Regions from separate parts of the Rhizobium sp. RAF36 genome, predicted to be linked through region 1. Evidence: riboswitches for the same ligand, from Rfam matches in the RefSeq annotation. Region 1 holds a riboswitch; the other holds the start of a gene.
The links. A riboswitch is a leader RNA that binds a small molecule or an ion and turns the genes downstream of it on or off. The one in region 1 is predicted to bind S-adenosylmethionine.
Positions count from the first base shown of each region.

Region 2: it holds a riboswitch for S-adenosylmethionine, as region 1 does, so the genes downstream of both, AB4Z25_RS08085 (O-succinylhomoserine sulfhydrylase) here and metA (homoserine O-acetyltransferase MetA) in region 1, are expected to answer to the same signal.

Region 1 is NZ_JBFREC010000006.1:202,524-209,919, reverse strand. It holds gene AB4Z25_RS21205 (SIS domain-containing protein) at 1-129, opposite strand, end outside; gene AB4Z25_RS21200 (GntR family transcriptional regulator) at 126-899, opposite strand; gene AB4Z25_RS21195 (aldose epimerase family protein) at 1,014-2,036, opposite strand; gene metA (homoserine O-acetyltransferase MetA) at 2,174-3,097, opposite strand; SAM riboswitch at 3,163-3,240, opposite strand; gene AB4Z25_RS21185 (ABC transporter ATP-binding protein/permease) at 3,387-5,225, shown strand; gene AB4Z25_RS21180 (hypothetical protein) at 5,230-5,853, opposite strand; gene AB4Z25_RS21175 (ABC-F family ATP-binding cassette domain-containing protein) at 5,954-7,396, opposite strand, start outside.
Region 2 is NZ_JBFREC010000002.1:439,218-446,613, forward strand. It holds gene AB4Z25_RS08075 (Hsp33 family molecular chaperone) at 1-315, shown strand, start outside; gene apaG (Co2+/Mg2+ efflux protein ApaG) at 319-711, opposite strand; gene AB4Z25_RS08085 (O-succinylhomoserine sulfhydrylase) at 924-2,108, opposite strand; SAM riboswitch at 2,150-2,228, opposite strand; gene AB4Z25_RS08090 (2'-deoxycytidine 5'-triphosphate deaminase) at 2,302-3,396, shown strand; tRNA gene AB4Z25_RS08095 (tRNA-Gly) at 3,440-3,513, shown strand; gene AB4Z25_RS08100 (methyl-accepting chemotaxis protein) at 3,582-5,600, opposite strand; gene AB4Z25_RS08105 (glycosyltransferase family 2 protein) at 5,872-7,396, opposite strand, start outside.

The DNA.
Region 1 (7,396 bases):
GCTCGGCCGAGCCGAGGAGAAAAGCTTGGCAATTTCGGCAAAGGCCGGCTTTTCCTTTTCGAGCAGGGTCGCCACGACCTCCGGCGACTGGCCGGCTTCCTGCAGCATCAGCGACGTGTTCTCACTCATAGTTCATCTCCAATTCTCAATTCTGCAACGAAATCATAAGCATCGCCACGATAGTGCGAGCGGGTATATTCAACGACGCGCTGATCTTCGAGGCGGGATATCCGCTCGATCAGCAGGGCCGGCGCACCGGCCTTGACGTTCAGCATGGCGGCCGAGGATGGGTCGAGCGTCACGGCCGTCAGCCGCTGCAGCGCCCGCACCGGCTTGTGGCCGTTGGCAGCCAGGGCGTCATAGAGCGAACCCTCGCCGCCCGCCTGTTCGCCGACGAACTTGACCGGAACGACGGCCCGCTCGATCGCCAGCGGCAAACCATCGGCAAGACGAAGACGATCGAGCCGCAACACCGGCTCGTCCTGACCAAGCCCCAGCAGAAAGCTTTCTTCCGGCGATGGCTGATTGATTTGCCGGGAGAGGATTTTCGCCGCCGGAGAGCGGCCGCGCGAACGCATGTCTGCCGAGAAAGACGAGAGCCGCCAGAGCGATTGCTCCATGCGCTCGACACGCGCCGAAACGAAGGTACCGCTGCCGTGTCGTGATTCAAGCGCGCCTGAAGACATCAGCTCGCGATAGGCGGTGCGCACCGTGACACGCCCAAGCTTCAGGGCCTCGGCAAGATCGCGCTCACCGGGAAGCGCAGCGCCGGGCTTCAGCAACCCCTCCTGAACAAGACCGGTCAATGCCAGGGCCAGCCGCTTGTAGAGCGGTCCGGTCGAGGCCTCGTCGCGCAGTCCGCGCGCATTCAGCTCTGCTATCAGACTGGTTCTATCCATAGGCGCGCATTAGAACCTATTTAGAACCAGTCTTCAAGCTGAATCTGCGCCACAAAAAGAAACCCTCGTGACGGATCACGAGGGTTCGCAAAACCAGCGATCAAATCGAACGCGTCAGTTCTTGGTGAAGATGTAATCCGTTTCCTGCCGCAGGACCTCGCCCGGCCGTAGCACGGCATTCGGGAAGCCCTCGTGATTGATCGCATCCGGCCAGACCTGTGTCTCCAGGCAGAAGCCGGCGAACGGTCCGTACTTGCGGCCGTCCAGACCGGGCACGGCGACATTCAGCTTGAAGCCGGCATAGAACTGCACGCCAGGTTCGGTCGTCCGCACTTCCATCGACACGCCGGAATTGAGGCTGCGGGCCAGCACGGCGGTGCGCTTGGCGACACGCTCCTTCGACAGGCAGAAATTATGATCGTAGAGCGCCTGTTCCGAACCTTCGAAACGCTTCATCGGCGCCATTTCGCGGAAATCGAAAGCCGTGCCGTCGACCGGGCGCAGTTCCCCTGTCGGGATCTGCCGCTCGTCGGTCGGCAGATAGTGATCGGCCGCGATCATGATGTCGTGGCCGAGCGCGTCGTCTCGGCCGTCGAGATTGAAATAGGCATGCTGGCAGACATTGGCGAGCGTCGGTTGGTCGGACGTCGATTCATAGACGATCGAGAACTCGCCGTTGCCGTGAACGCGGTAGGTCGCCTGGATAGTGCAATTGCCCGGATAGCCGGCGCGGCCATCGGGATCGACGATCTTCAGGACAACGCGATCGACGGCATGCTCGACGATCGTCCAGTTGCGCTTGGCAATGTTATCGCTGCCCCCATGCAGGTGCGAGACACCCTTTTCGTTGAGCTCCAGCTGGTAGGCCTTGCCGTCGAGCGTGAACTTGCCGCCGCCGATGCGGTTGGCGCAGCGTCCGGGCGTCGCACCGAAATAGGAGGAGTAGGCAGGATAGTCGGCAAAATTGTCGAAGCCGAGAAGCAGCGGGGCATCGTGGCCGTCGAGCCTGAGATCCTGAATGACAGCGCCCCAGCTCATGATCTTGGCCGTCAGACCGCCGCCTTTGATCTCGACACGATAGACGGTTTCTCCGTCTTTCGTCGTTCCGAAAACTTCCCGCTTGAGCTCTTCCGCCATTATACAATCGTCCTGAAATCTGTTCGCATCCGGCAGCGAAACTGCCCCCATTTGCCGCGAACCGCAACTGCCAATGCCAAAAAAGAAATGCCGCTGCGGCAAAGGCAGCGGCATAGCATCAACAGATTGATAAGCCGTCAGATTTTCGTGCCGATCTTGTTAAGGTCGTAGGACGTCGTCTGATAGATTTCATTGATCCAGTTGCCGAACAGCAGATGTGCATGACTGCGCCAGCGATTTTGCGGCGGCAGCGCCGGATCATTATGCGGGAAGTAGTTGTGCGGCATCTTGATCGGCACGCCAGCATTCACGTCGCGGAAATATTCGTCAGACAGCGACGTCGAATCGTATTCGACATGGTTGAAGATGTAGAGGCGTTTGCTCGCCTCTTCCTGAACCAGACAGACGCCCATCTCGTTTGATTCCATCAGGATCTCGAGACCCTGCGCCTTCTCGATGTCGCCGCGGCGCACTTCCGTCCAGCGCGACACCGGAATCTCGAAATTGTCCGAGAAGCCGTTGAGATAGACCGAGGACGGTTTCAGGTTCTTGTGGCGATAAACGCCGAATGCCTTCTCCTTCAGCTCATGCTTGGGAACGCCGTGGAAGTGATAGATCGCCGCCATCGCGCCCCAGCAGACATTCATCGTCGAATGCACGTTGGTCTTCGTCCATTCGAAGATCTCCTGCATCTCGCTCCAGTAGTTGACGTCCTCGAAGGGCATCAGCTCGATCGGCGCGCCGGTGATGATGAAGCCGTCGAACTTGCGATGCTTCACCTCTTCCCAGGTCTGGTAGAAGGCCAGCAGATGGTCTTCCGACGTATTCTTGGCCTTGTGGTTGCCGACCCTGACCAGCGACAGCTCGACCTGCAGCGGCGAGGCGCCGACAAGGCGCGCCATCTGCACTTCAGTCTTGATCTTGTTCGGCATGAGGTTGAGAAGCCCGATCTGAAGCGGGCGGATATCCTGGCGGATAGCCACTGTCTCAGTCATCACCCGCACACCCTCCTGAACGAGGGTTTCGAAAGCGGGCAGCGTGTCAGGAATCTTGATGGGCATTGCATTCACTCGATCGAACAGGACAACCGGCAAATAAAAAAACCGGTGGCGAAAAAAGAATCGCTACCGGTCCGCACGCGGCCCTTTAGCGACTTATTTAACGTGGCTGCAAGCCGGCCGGCCAAATCACCACGATCCTCTAGATAGCGCTGACAGCGCCGCGAATCAATCGTGATTCGCAGCCTGCACTTTGAGCTAGGTAACTCACGCATTAATGACTGGTAGAATCTGTTGATGGACAGCACGCGCTACCATGTTAATCAGGGATGATGCTGTACAGGAATGCATGATGACGGACGACGCCAAAGGCGGGGCTGTCGGCCAGCGGCAAGATAGGGTCGGATACGATCTCAGCCTCGGCTATCGCCTCAAATTGATGTTTTTAGCCTTCTGGGCTTCGAAAGTGCGCGGCAAGATCCTGTCTCTCGCCGCTATCCTTATGTTCGTCATCTTGGCGACGGCCTACGGCCAGGTCGTTCTCAACCGCTGGAACGCGCCGTTCTACGATTCGCTGCAGCGGCGCGATGTCGGCGAATTCTTCCATCAGCTTCAGATTTTCGGTTTGATCGCCGGCTCCCTGCTGCTTCTCAATGTCGGCCAGGCCTGGCTGAACCAGATGACGGCGCTCTATATGCGCGAGGGCCTGACCCGCGATCTCGTCGATCAATGGCTGAAGCACAAGCGGGCCTTGCGGCTCGCCTCAAGCGGGCTGATCGGCGTCAATCCGGACCAGCGCCTGCACGAGGATGCCCGCAACCTTGCCGAAAGCACCACCGGCCTCGTTCTCGGCCTCATCCAGTCGACGATCCTTCTCGTCAGCTTCATCGGCGTGCTCTGGGAACTGTCGAGCGGCTTCGTCTTCCACTTCCGCACCTATTCCTTCGCCATCCCCGGTTACATGGTCTGGGCCGCCGTCTTCTATGCCGCGTCGGCATCGATCCTCAGCCAGATCGTCGGCAGAAAGCTGGTGCCGATCAACGCCGAGCGCTTCTCCAAGGAAGCCGAACTCCGCTTCTCGCTGATGCACGCCAACGAGAACATGCCGGCGATTACCGTCGCCAGAGGCGAGGAAAACGAGCGCCAGCGCATCAATACCGATATCAGCACGGTTCTCGCTGTGCTCAAGCGGCTGACCATGGCCAATACCAACCTGACCTGGGTTTCCGCCGGTTACGGCTGGCTGGTCATCGTCATCCCGATCATCGTCGCAGCACCCGCCTATTTCTCCGGCGGCCTGACCTTCGGTGAGCTGATGATGTCGGTCGGCGCCTTCAACCAGGTCAATACGGCGCTGCGCTGGTATGTCGCCAATTTCGGCCCGATCGCCGAATGGCGCGCGACGCTGAACCGCGTGACCGATTTCCGCCATGCGCTTGAGCATATGGATGAGCCGCTCAATCCGAAGAATGTCATCGCCTACGAGGATACGGCTGCCGACAGGCTTGTGATGAAGAACGTCACCATCGCCGCCAAGCTCGGCGAAGAAGTCGATCAGTGCGGCGGCTTCCGCCTGCACGAGCCCGATGTGACGCTGAAGGCCGGCGAGAAGGTGATGATCAACGGCGATCACAACGTCAATCGGAAGCTTCTCTTCCAGGCGATGGCCGGCCTCTGGCCCTGCGGCAGCGGCACGATGGGCCTGCCGCCCTCAGACGACATCCTGTTCGTCCCCCAGGTCGCCTATATCCCCGGCGGTACGCTGCGCGAGGCGCTCTCCTTCCCCGAACCGGCCGGTTCCTACAAGAACGAGGATATCGAGGCCGCTCTGGAGAAAGCCGGGCTGCGTCAGTTGATCAGCCGCCTCGACACGCGGGCGCGCTGGGACAAGGTTCTAGATTCAGACGAGCAGAAGGCCATCGGCTTTGCCCGGCTTCTGCTCGTGCGGCCGCGCTGGGTGGTGTTCGACGAAGTGCTTGAAGGCCTGGAGCCGGAATGGCAGGCGACGCTCACCAAACTGCTGACGGCGCTGCCGGAAACATCGATGATCTATATCGGCCGCTCGGAGATCTATATGGAGATCCTGAAGCCGAAGGTTCTCCATCTGGAAGCGATCGCCTCCAAGACAGAAGAACCGCCGCCACCGCCGAAAACCGGCACCGGCCGCCCCGCAGCGGCACCGGTTATCTAGCGAATTACATCGGCTGAACGCCGCTGAGACCGACCGAGACCTGTTTCGAGGAGACGCTGCCGTCGGCAGCCTTTTCGGCGTTGACGATCACCGCCGCGCCTGGCTTCAGATCGTCCTTAGTCGCCGAAGCGATGGTGACGACCTGTGTGCCATCAGGGATGGCAATGGTCTTTTCCTTGCCCTGGTAGGTGAGCGTGATCGTCTTGCCGTTGATCGCCTTGACGGCGGTGCTGACGGTCGCGTTGGTCATCTCGGTATTCGGCTTGGCATCCCAGGGGCGGTTACCCTCGCCGGTACCCTTCATCGATGCCGGGAAGATCATCACCTGCAGCGCGTCATTCGGCCCGCTGCCCTTCGGCATCGAGCCGACGCCGACGAAATCGCCCGGTTTGATGTCATCGACGGCCGCCCGCTGGATGCCGCCAACCCGGAAGCCCGATTGCATGGCGATCGACTGGTCGGTTCCATCGCGGGTCTTGATGGTCAGCACATCGCCGTTGAGGCTCTCGACGATGCCGCGAATGCGGACACGCTGCGTATCGTCGGCCTGGCTGGACTGAACGGTTGAAAAGCTGATGACTGCGGCGGCGAGCGCCGTCAGAAATGCGGAAGAAAGCTTGCGAGACATATGACTATTCCTTGTCGCCACGATAGCAGGCATATCCCCGGCTGCCGGAGCGGACTCTAGAGCCGCACCGGGACACCGGCGAATCAAGGAAACGTGAGACTCAGCCTTCGATCTCCTCCCTCAGCATTTCCAGCTCAAGCCATTCTTCTTCCATCTTCGTCACGCTGTCGCGCAGCTTTTCCATCTCGGCGGCAAGCTTGTTGAAGGTCGCCGGATCCTTGGTGAAGAGGTTCGGGTCGGCCATCTTCTCTTCGCGCTTGGCGATCTCGGCCTCAGCCTTGGCCATTTCTTTCGGCAGGTTCTCGAGTGCGAACTTCTGCTTGAACGAAAGCTTACCCTTACCCTTCGGCGCCTCGGCAGAAGGCGAAGCTTCCGCCTTTACCTTTTCGGCAGCCTTATCTGCCCTCCGCCGCTCATCCAGCGCGCCTTTCCGCTGCGCCATCATGTCGGAATAGCCGCCGGCATATTCGATCCAGCGGCCATCGGGCGCATCCGGAACGGCGGGCGCAATCGTCGAGGTCACGGTACGGTCGAGGAAGTCACGGTCGTGGCTGACGAGAATAACCGTGCCCGGAAAGCCGGCAACGATTTCCTGCAGCAGGTCGAGCGTTTCGATATCGAGGTCGTTGGTCGGCTCGTCGAGGATCAAAAGGTTGGTCGGCCGCGACAGGATCCGCGCCAGCATCAGCCGCGCGCGCTCACCGCCGGAGAGGTTCTTGATCGGCGTGCGCGCCTGCTCAGGCTGGAACAGGAATTCCTTCATGTAGCCGGTCACATGGCGCTGCTCGCCGTTGACGAGCAGGTTCTCGCCGCGGCCATCGGTCAGGTAATTGGCCAGCGTATCATCGAGGTTGAGTTCCTCGCGCTTCTGGTCGAGCGTTGCGATTTCGAGATTGGTGCCGAGCTTCACGGTGCCGCTGTCGGGCACCAGCTGGCCAGTCAGCATCTTCAGCAGCGTCGTCTTGCCCGCGCCGTTCGGCCCGACAAGACCGATGCAGTCGCCGCGATGCACGCGAATGGAGAACGGCGTCACGATCGGCCGCTCGCCGTATGTCTTGGTGATCTTGTCCGCCTCGATGACGAGCTTTCCGGATTCCTGCGCATCCGAAACGCTCGCCTGAACGGTGCCCTGCGGACCTTTGTGGCCGCGATATTGCGAGCGCATGGTCTGCAGTTCGCCGAGGCGGCGCATGTTGCGCTTGCGCCGCGCGGTTACCCCATAGCGCAGCCAGTGCTCCTCACGCTCGATCGACTTGCCGAGCTTGTGCTGCTCCAGCTCTTCAGCTTCCAGAACCTGATCGCGCCAGGCCTCGAAATGCCCAAAGCCCTTATCGAGGCGCCGGGACGTGCCGCGGTCCAGCCAGACCGTCGCCGTCGATACTTTTTCAAGGAAACGGCGGTCGTGCGAGATCAGAACGAGGGCGCTGCGCGTCTTCTGAAGTTCGCCTTCCAGCCATTCGATGGTCGGCAGGTCGAGATGGTTGGTCGGCTCGTCGAGCAGCAGGATATCCGGCTCCGGCGCCATGACGCGGGCAAGTGCTGC
Region 2 (7,396 bases), on a different contig from region 1:
CTCAAGGAAGACGATGCCTGGGCAGAAGCCCGCGCCATGGTCGAGACCATCGATGCCGATGAGCTGACGGATCCGCTGGTCGGAACCGAGCGGCTGCTCTATCGCCTGTTCCATGAGCGTGGCGTCCGGGTTTTCGAGGCCAAGCAGGTCTACGATCGCTGCAGCTGTTCGCGTGAAAAGATCGGCGGCGTTCTGAAGGGCTTTTCGGCGGAGGAGATCGAGGCCAGCCAGGAGAACGGCGAGATCGCCGTCACCTGTGAATTCTGCTCGACCACCTATCGTTTCGAGCCGGCAGAGCTGCAGCCGGCCGAATGACGGTCAGTTCAGCACTCTGAGAAGGCCGGGTGAATCCAGGGAGAAGGCGGGTATCTCGACATCGAAGAGCTCGCCTTCGTCCGTTTCCATCTGGTAATGGCCGAACATCAGCCCCGATGGCGTATCGAGCGGGCAGCCGGACGAATATTCATAGGTATCGCCGGGCTCCAGCCGTGGCTGCTCGCCGACGACTCCAGGTCCCGTCACCTCGTCGACCACGCCGTTCTGGTCCGTTATGTTCCAGTAACGGTTGACGAGTTTGACCGACAGGCCGGAATTGTTGCTGATGACGATGCGGTATCCCCAGACATAGCGATCGTCGTCCGGATCGGATTGCTCCTCCAGATAAAACGGCTCGACAACAACTTCTATATCGCGTGTGAGGGCCCGGTACATGCCTTACACCTTAGTCGGGATATCTTACTCGTATCTTATACGGCATTGGCTCCGTCAAGAAATGCCACCGTATCATCAGCCAAATACAGGCGATTGCACGCCGTTTTGATTGTTAATCCTAACATTCAAAGTTAATGACTCTAATAAAGCAGAGCTGACTGAAGCTTTAGGTGGGGCGGGCCGCCGGACCGGCAAGTCCGGCGGCTTGCTGCTTAAGCCGGGATCTTCGACAGAGCCTGGGCGAAATCTTCCAGCAGATCGTCGGTATCTTCGATGCCTGCCGAAAGACGCACGGTGCCGGCCGAAATGCCGAGTTCGGCACGCGCCTCATCCGAGAGGTTCTTGTGCGTTGTCGTCGCCGGATGCGTGATCAGGCTGCGCGTATCGCCGAGATTGTTCGAGATCGTTACCACGTCGAGCGCGTTCTGCAGCTTGAAGGCCGCTTCCTTGCCGCCCTTCAGCTCGAAGCAGACCAGCGTCGAGCCGCCGGTCATCTGCTTGGCGATGATATCGGCCTGCGGATGGTCCTTGCGGCCAGGATAAATGACGCGGGCAACCTGCTTCTGCTCGGCCAGGAAATCGGCAATCTTTGCGGCATTCCTGGTCTGCTGAGCCACGCGCAGCGGCAGCGTCTCGATGCCCTTCAGGAGCGTCCATGCATTGAACGGCGACATGGCCGGGCCGGTGTGGCGGAAGTAGTCGTGCAGGTGCTCGTCGATCCACGCCTTGTCGGACAGCACGACGCCGCCGAGGCAGCGGCCCTGGCCGTCGATATGCTTGGTCGCCGAATAGATGACGATGTGAGCGCCGAGCTCCAGAGGCTTCTGGAAGAGCGGCGTCGCAAAGACGTTGTCGACCACGACCTTGGCGCCGACCTGGTTGGCGAGCTTGGCAACGCCGGCGATATCCACGATTTCGAGCGTCGGGTTGGTCGGGCTTTCCAGAAAGAACACCTTGGTCTTCGGCGTGATCGCCTTTTCCCAATTCTCCAGATGGCGCCCATCAACGAGCGTGCATTCGATGCCGTATTTCGGCGCCAGCGTCTCGACCACCCAGCGGCAGGAGCCGAAGAGGGCGCGGGCCGCAACGATATGATCGCCAGCCTTCAGCTGGCAGAGGATTGCAGCTGTGACGGCGGCCATGCCGGAGGCCGTGGCGCGTGCATCTTCCGCACCCTCGAGTGCGCACATGCGCTTCTCGAACATGTCGTTGGTGGGACTGCCGTAGCGGGCGTAGATGAAGCCTTCGGTCTCGCCCTTGAAACGGGCCTCGGCCGCCTCCGACGTGTCGTAGACGAAACCTTGCGTCAGGTAGATTGCCTCCGACATCTCGCCATATTGCGAGCGCAGAGTGCCTCCGTGAACGAGTTGGGTTGCAGGGCGCCAGGACTTGCTCATGCCATCACCTCAAAAACAAAAAAACCGGCCGCAAAAGCAGACCGGTTTCATACCCGGTCTTTTTAGCCACTTATTTAACGTGGCTGCAAGCCGACCGGCCAAATCACCACGGGATAAAGCTGCAATACTGCCGTTAGCTGCTTGCGTCAATTCCCCGTATTTGGTTTTGTCGGCCACGAACTATGGATGGAGCATGATGGCTCGCGAAACTGGAATTCTGGCCGACCGTGCCATTGCTGCGTTGTTTGAGACCGGCCGCCTGATCTCCGAACGGGAACTTGACCGTGACCAGATCCAGCCGGCAAGCCTCGACTTGCGCCTCGGCGCCAAGGCGTTCCGGGTGCGCGCCAGCTTCATGCCTGGCCCTTCGCATCTGGTGTCGGACAAGCTCGATCGCCTGAGCCTGCATGTCATCGACCTCTCCGAAGGGGCTGTTCTCGAAACCGGCTGCGTCTATATCGTTCCCTTGATGGAGCGTGTGGATCTGCCGGCGGGCATGTCGGCCTCCGCCAATCCGAAGAGCTCCACCGGCCGCCTCGATATCTTCACCCGCGTCATCACCGACTACGCGCAGGAATTCGACAAGATTCCGGCCGGTTATTCCGGCCCGCTCTATCTCGAAATCTCGCCGCGCACCTTCCCGATCGTCGTGCGCCGCGGCTCGCGCCTGTCGCAGATCCGCTTCCGCGTCGGCCATTCCATTCTCGGCGAACCGGACCTTCAGGCGCTGCATGACAGCGAGACGCTGGTCGCGAGCGCCAAGCCGAACGTCTCAGGCGGCGGCATCGCGCTGTCGATCGATCTCGCCGGCGACAAGGAAGGCCTGATCGGCTACCGCGGCAAGCACCACACTGCCGTCGTCGACGTCGACAAGAAAGCCCAGCACGACATCTTCGATTTCTGGGAGCCGCTCTATAGCCGCGGCCGCAACGAGCTGATCCTCGACCCGGACGAGTTCTATATCCTCGTCTCGCGCGAAGCCGTGCATGTCCCGCCGCATTACGCCGCCGAGATGACGCCCTTCGATCCCCTGGTCGGCGAATTCCGAGTCCACTATGCCGGCTTCTTCGACCCGGGCTTCGGCCACGCACCGGCGGGCGGTCGCGGCAGCCGCGCCGTTCTCGAAGTCCGCAGCCACGAGGTCCCCTTCATCCTCGAAGACGGCCAGATCGTCGGTCGCCTGATCTACGAGCACATGCTGGAAAAACCCGAAAGCCTCTACGGCTCCGGCCTCGGCTCCAACTACCAGGCCCAAGGCCTCAAGCTCTCGAAACACTTCCGCATCTGACAGCCTTGACACCGCCTCCCATCTGTTGGAAGGCTTCGGGCATGCGGGTGTAGCTCAATGGTAGAGCAGCAGCTTCCCAAGCTGAATACGAGGGTTCGATTCCCTTCACCCGCTCCAGTTTTCCCTGCACTTAAAATGAAATGAGCGGCCGGAGCCGCTCATTTGGCGCTTCGATGTCCGGTCGCTCAGAACTCCGTCCAGTCGGCTTCTTTGCTTTCCGCCGCAGGGCTGCTTTTGCCGAAGGCGCTGGCGAGTTTCTGGCCGAGTGCGCGCGCCGGTGATGCGGCGGGCCTTGCGGTTCCTTCGTTGGCAACGCGGATCGAGGCCGGACGCGGGGTGGCTGTGCGGGCCTGCGCCGGGCGAGGTGCTGCGGCAGGGCGCGGAGCGGAATTGGAGGCGGGTGCCGCGGCGGCAAAGCCACCAGTTCCGGTCAGCCTGAACTCTGAAAGAAGGTTGTTCAGCGATGCCGCTTCGGTTGCCAGGCTGTGGCTGGCGGCGGTGCTTTCCTCGACCATCGCGGCATTCTGCTGCGTGCCCTGGTCCATGGTGTTCACGGCCGTGTTGATCTCCTGCAAGCCGGTCGATTGCTCGCGCGCGGCCTCAGCGATGGCGTGAACGTGCTGGTTGATCTCCTGCACTTCGTGGACGATCGCATCCAGCGCCTTCCCGGTTTCGCCAACAAGCGCCACGCCGGTCTGCACATGCGTGCCGGAATTGGTTATCAGCGCCTTGATTTCCTTGGCGGCATTGGCCGAACGCTGGGCGAGTTCACGGACTTCCTGGGCAACGACCGCAAAGCCCTTGCCAGCTTCCCCGGCACGCGCCGCCTCGACACCTGCATTGAGGGCCAGCAGGTTGGTCTGGAAGGCGATGTCGTCGATGACGCCGATGATGTTGCCGATCTCCACCGACGACTGCTCGATCTGCTGCATCGCGCCGACCGCCTTCTGCACGATGGCGCCGGATTTTTCGGCGCCGCTGCGCATGCGTGTCACCAGCTCACTGGCTTCCTGGGCACGGCGGGCGGCATCCCGTACCGTTGTGGTGATCTGCTCGAGTGCTGCGGCCGTCTGTTCGACGGAAGCCGCTTGCTGTTCGGTGCGGCGCGACAGCTCGTCGGCCGAGGAGCGGATTTCGTTGGCACCTGCGCCGATTGCGCGGGCATTGGCGCCGACGGCATTCATCGTGCCGTTGAGCTTGCTGACCGAGCTGTTGAAATCGGCGCGCAGGCCTTCGAGGTGCTCCGGGAAAGGAGTCTCGATATGGGCGACGAGATCGCCTGATGACAGGCGCTTCAGGCCATTTGCCAATTCGTCCACGGTGCGGGCGAGTTCGTTGGCTTCGCGGATCTTTTCGGCTTCGCGCTGGCGGCGCTCGTTATCGCTGAGATTGCGCTCGCTCTCGGCGCGCGCCTCGATCTGCTTGCGCTCGAGGGCGTTGTCGCGGAAGACCGCAAGTGCCGTTGCCATCTGGCCGACTTCGTCGCCGCGGTCGAGGCCGGGCACGTCGCGTTCGGTCTCTCCTTCGGCAAGCATCGTCATGCGCTCGCGCAGCTGCACCATCGGCCCGGCAATACCTGCCTGGGCGATGTAGAAGCCCAACGCCATCGCACCGGCGATCGATGCAGCAATGACGGCGAGGCAGATGTTGATCCGCGTGCGAACGGCAACGGAGAGCGCATCGCCGCCGTCGTTGAGCATCGACATCATCGCGTCGTTGTTGGCGGTCATTTTCGGTGTCAGGGCGTTCAGCTTTGTCGTCATCATGACAGCTGCCAATTGGGCGCTGGTCATGTCGCCGGATTTTCCAGCTTCGACGACTTTCGCCGACAGGGCTTCGATTTCGTCGATACCCTTCAGGAGCTCATCGATCGCGCTCTTGCGCGCAGGAACCAGATCGGATGCTTGCTGCAGACGGTCGCGGGCCTGCGGGATCTTGCTGGGCACCGACAGAGCCGTCTTGAAGGCCGGCGTATCGGGCTTCATGTTCGAGAGCGTAGTTGTCTGAAGCACAGAGGAAATCAGCGAGGCGCTTGCGCGCGAGCCCTGCATGGCCGCCAGTGCCTCATGATCGATGAAGGCACTGTAATTGGCGTCGGCGCGGAGGAATTCAGAGATGATATATCCCACACCGGCGACGGTGATCACGCCGAGAAGCGCGATGACGGAAAGGATCTTGGTCCTGATTTTCAGATGTTTGAGCATGGAAAAAGCCCGTTGCGTTCGGCGCGGCCTGTTGCTTGCGGCAGCGCGTTTGAAATCAATGTGTGAAACTCAGCGAAAATCTGCTGCGGTTCTTGCGGCATTCCGAAATACCTCGGAGAGGCTCGACAGCGCGCATCATGCAAGCGGCGGGAGGGGGCCGGTGTCGTCGCCGGCGATAAGAATCCAGATTGCTTAATGCTGCCCTAACGCCGCGGGGCAAACCACAGAAAAGATGGCAAGCAATGCGCGGCGGGCAAATGGCCCGGGCGGTCTATGCAGGTTTCCGGCAGGGCACGTGCGGAGTTTTGTCCCAGAAAAACGGATTGCTGCGAAGCTGCCAGACGGCACGCCACGCAGCCGCCGAGAGCATCAGCCAATAAAGCGGCAATGCCAGCCAGCGCATCCTGAGCGCCCGGCGCTCCCAGCGCGTCATCGCCTTGCGCCCAAGCAGGACGAAAAGCACGTAGCTGGCGATGACATTGCAGCTATCGACGGCAAGAAGGATCCAGTGGACCAGATCTTTCGCACTGTTTCGTTCGGCGAGGTCGAGCAAAGCCGCGCTTATGAAGAACAGCATCCACGGATGCGCGAGCGCAGACAAAAGCATTCCGGCGATCAGCAACTGAAACACCGCAAAGCCCGCGGGGCCCATCTCCCGCATAAGCAGCGCGGGATCGCGCATCAACACCAGCCACGTCTGCAGCCAGCCCTTGAACCAGCGGGTACGCTGGTGAAGCCAGGTCGCGGCAGTCACAGGCGCGTCTTCCAGCGTCTGAGAGCTCAGCACGCCGCAGCGATATCCCCTGCGGTAAAGCCGCATGCCTAGGTCGGCATCCTCGGTGACATTGTGCGGATCCCAGCCACCTGTTCCTTTGAGGATGCTGGTCTTGAAGTGGTTTGAGGTGCCACCGAGCGGCATCGGTAGGCGCATCAGGGCCAGCATCGGCAGCAGCATGCGGAAGAGCGCCGAATATTCGAGCGCAAACGCAGCCGATATCCAGGAGTCGCGGGCATTGGCGATGATTAGCGGCGCCTGCAGGCAGACGACGTCATCAGGGGACGCCCGGAAGGTCGCATAGGCCTCGCGCAGCTGGTCCGGATGCGGCCGGTCTTCGGCATCGTAAACGGCGAGCAGCTCGCCGCGTGCAGAAGCGAGCGCATAGTTCAGCGCCTTTGGCTTCGTTCGCGGCCGGGCAGGCGGAACCTCTATGATTTCGAATTGCGTGCCGAGTGCCTGCGCCTTCAGCGCTGCGATCGTCTCGCGATCGTCAGCCTCGCAGACAAGCTTGATATCGAGTTTCGAGACCGGCCAATTCAGCCGCTTCAGGCAGATGATCAGCTGCTCGGCGACCGCCGCCTCACGGTAGAGACCGACCATAACCGTATAGACAGGCAGCGGATCACCATCCGCTGTGCGGAGATTGAAACGCGGCACCGGCTTCTTGAGTGCCATGAAACGGATCAGCATCGATGCTAGATAGAACAGCGAAACGAAGATATGCGCTACGAGCAAGACATTGGCATTCGCCAGAATTCCGGCAGCAAGGGCCGTCACCGCCACACCGGCAATGAAGCCCTGCTTTCCAAGCAGCACAATACGCGCGCTCACATCCGGGTCGCGCTCGAAAAGCGTATTGACGCTCTGCTTCACCCGTCGCTGGGCGCCACGTTCCCAGATCGCCCTGCGCATCTCTGCCGGGGTCGTAATCAGCAGCTGCTCACGCAAATCCGGGCGAGCGGCGAGCCGCGCCTGCAGGGCTGGAATCTGCCGGGCTTGCGGCACGATCGCATGGGCA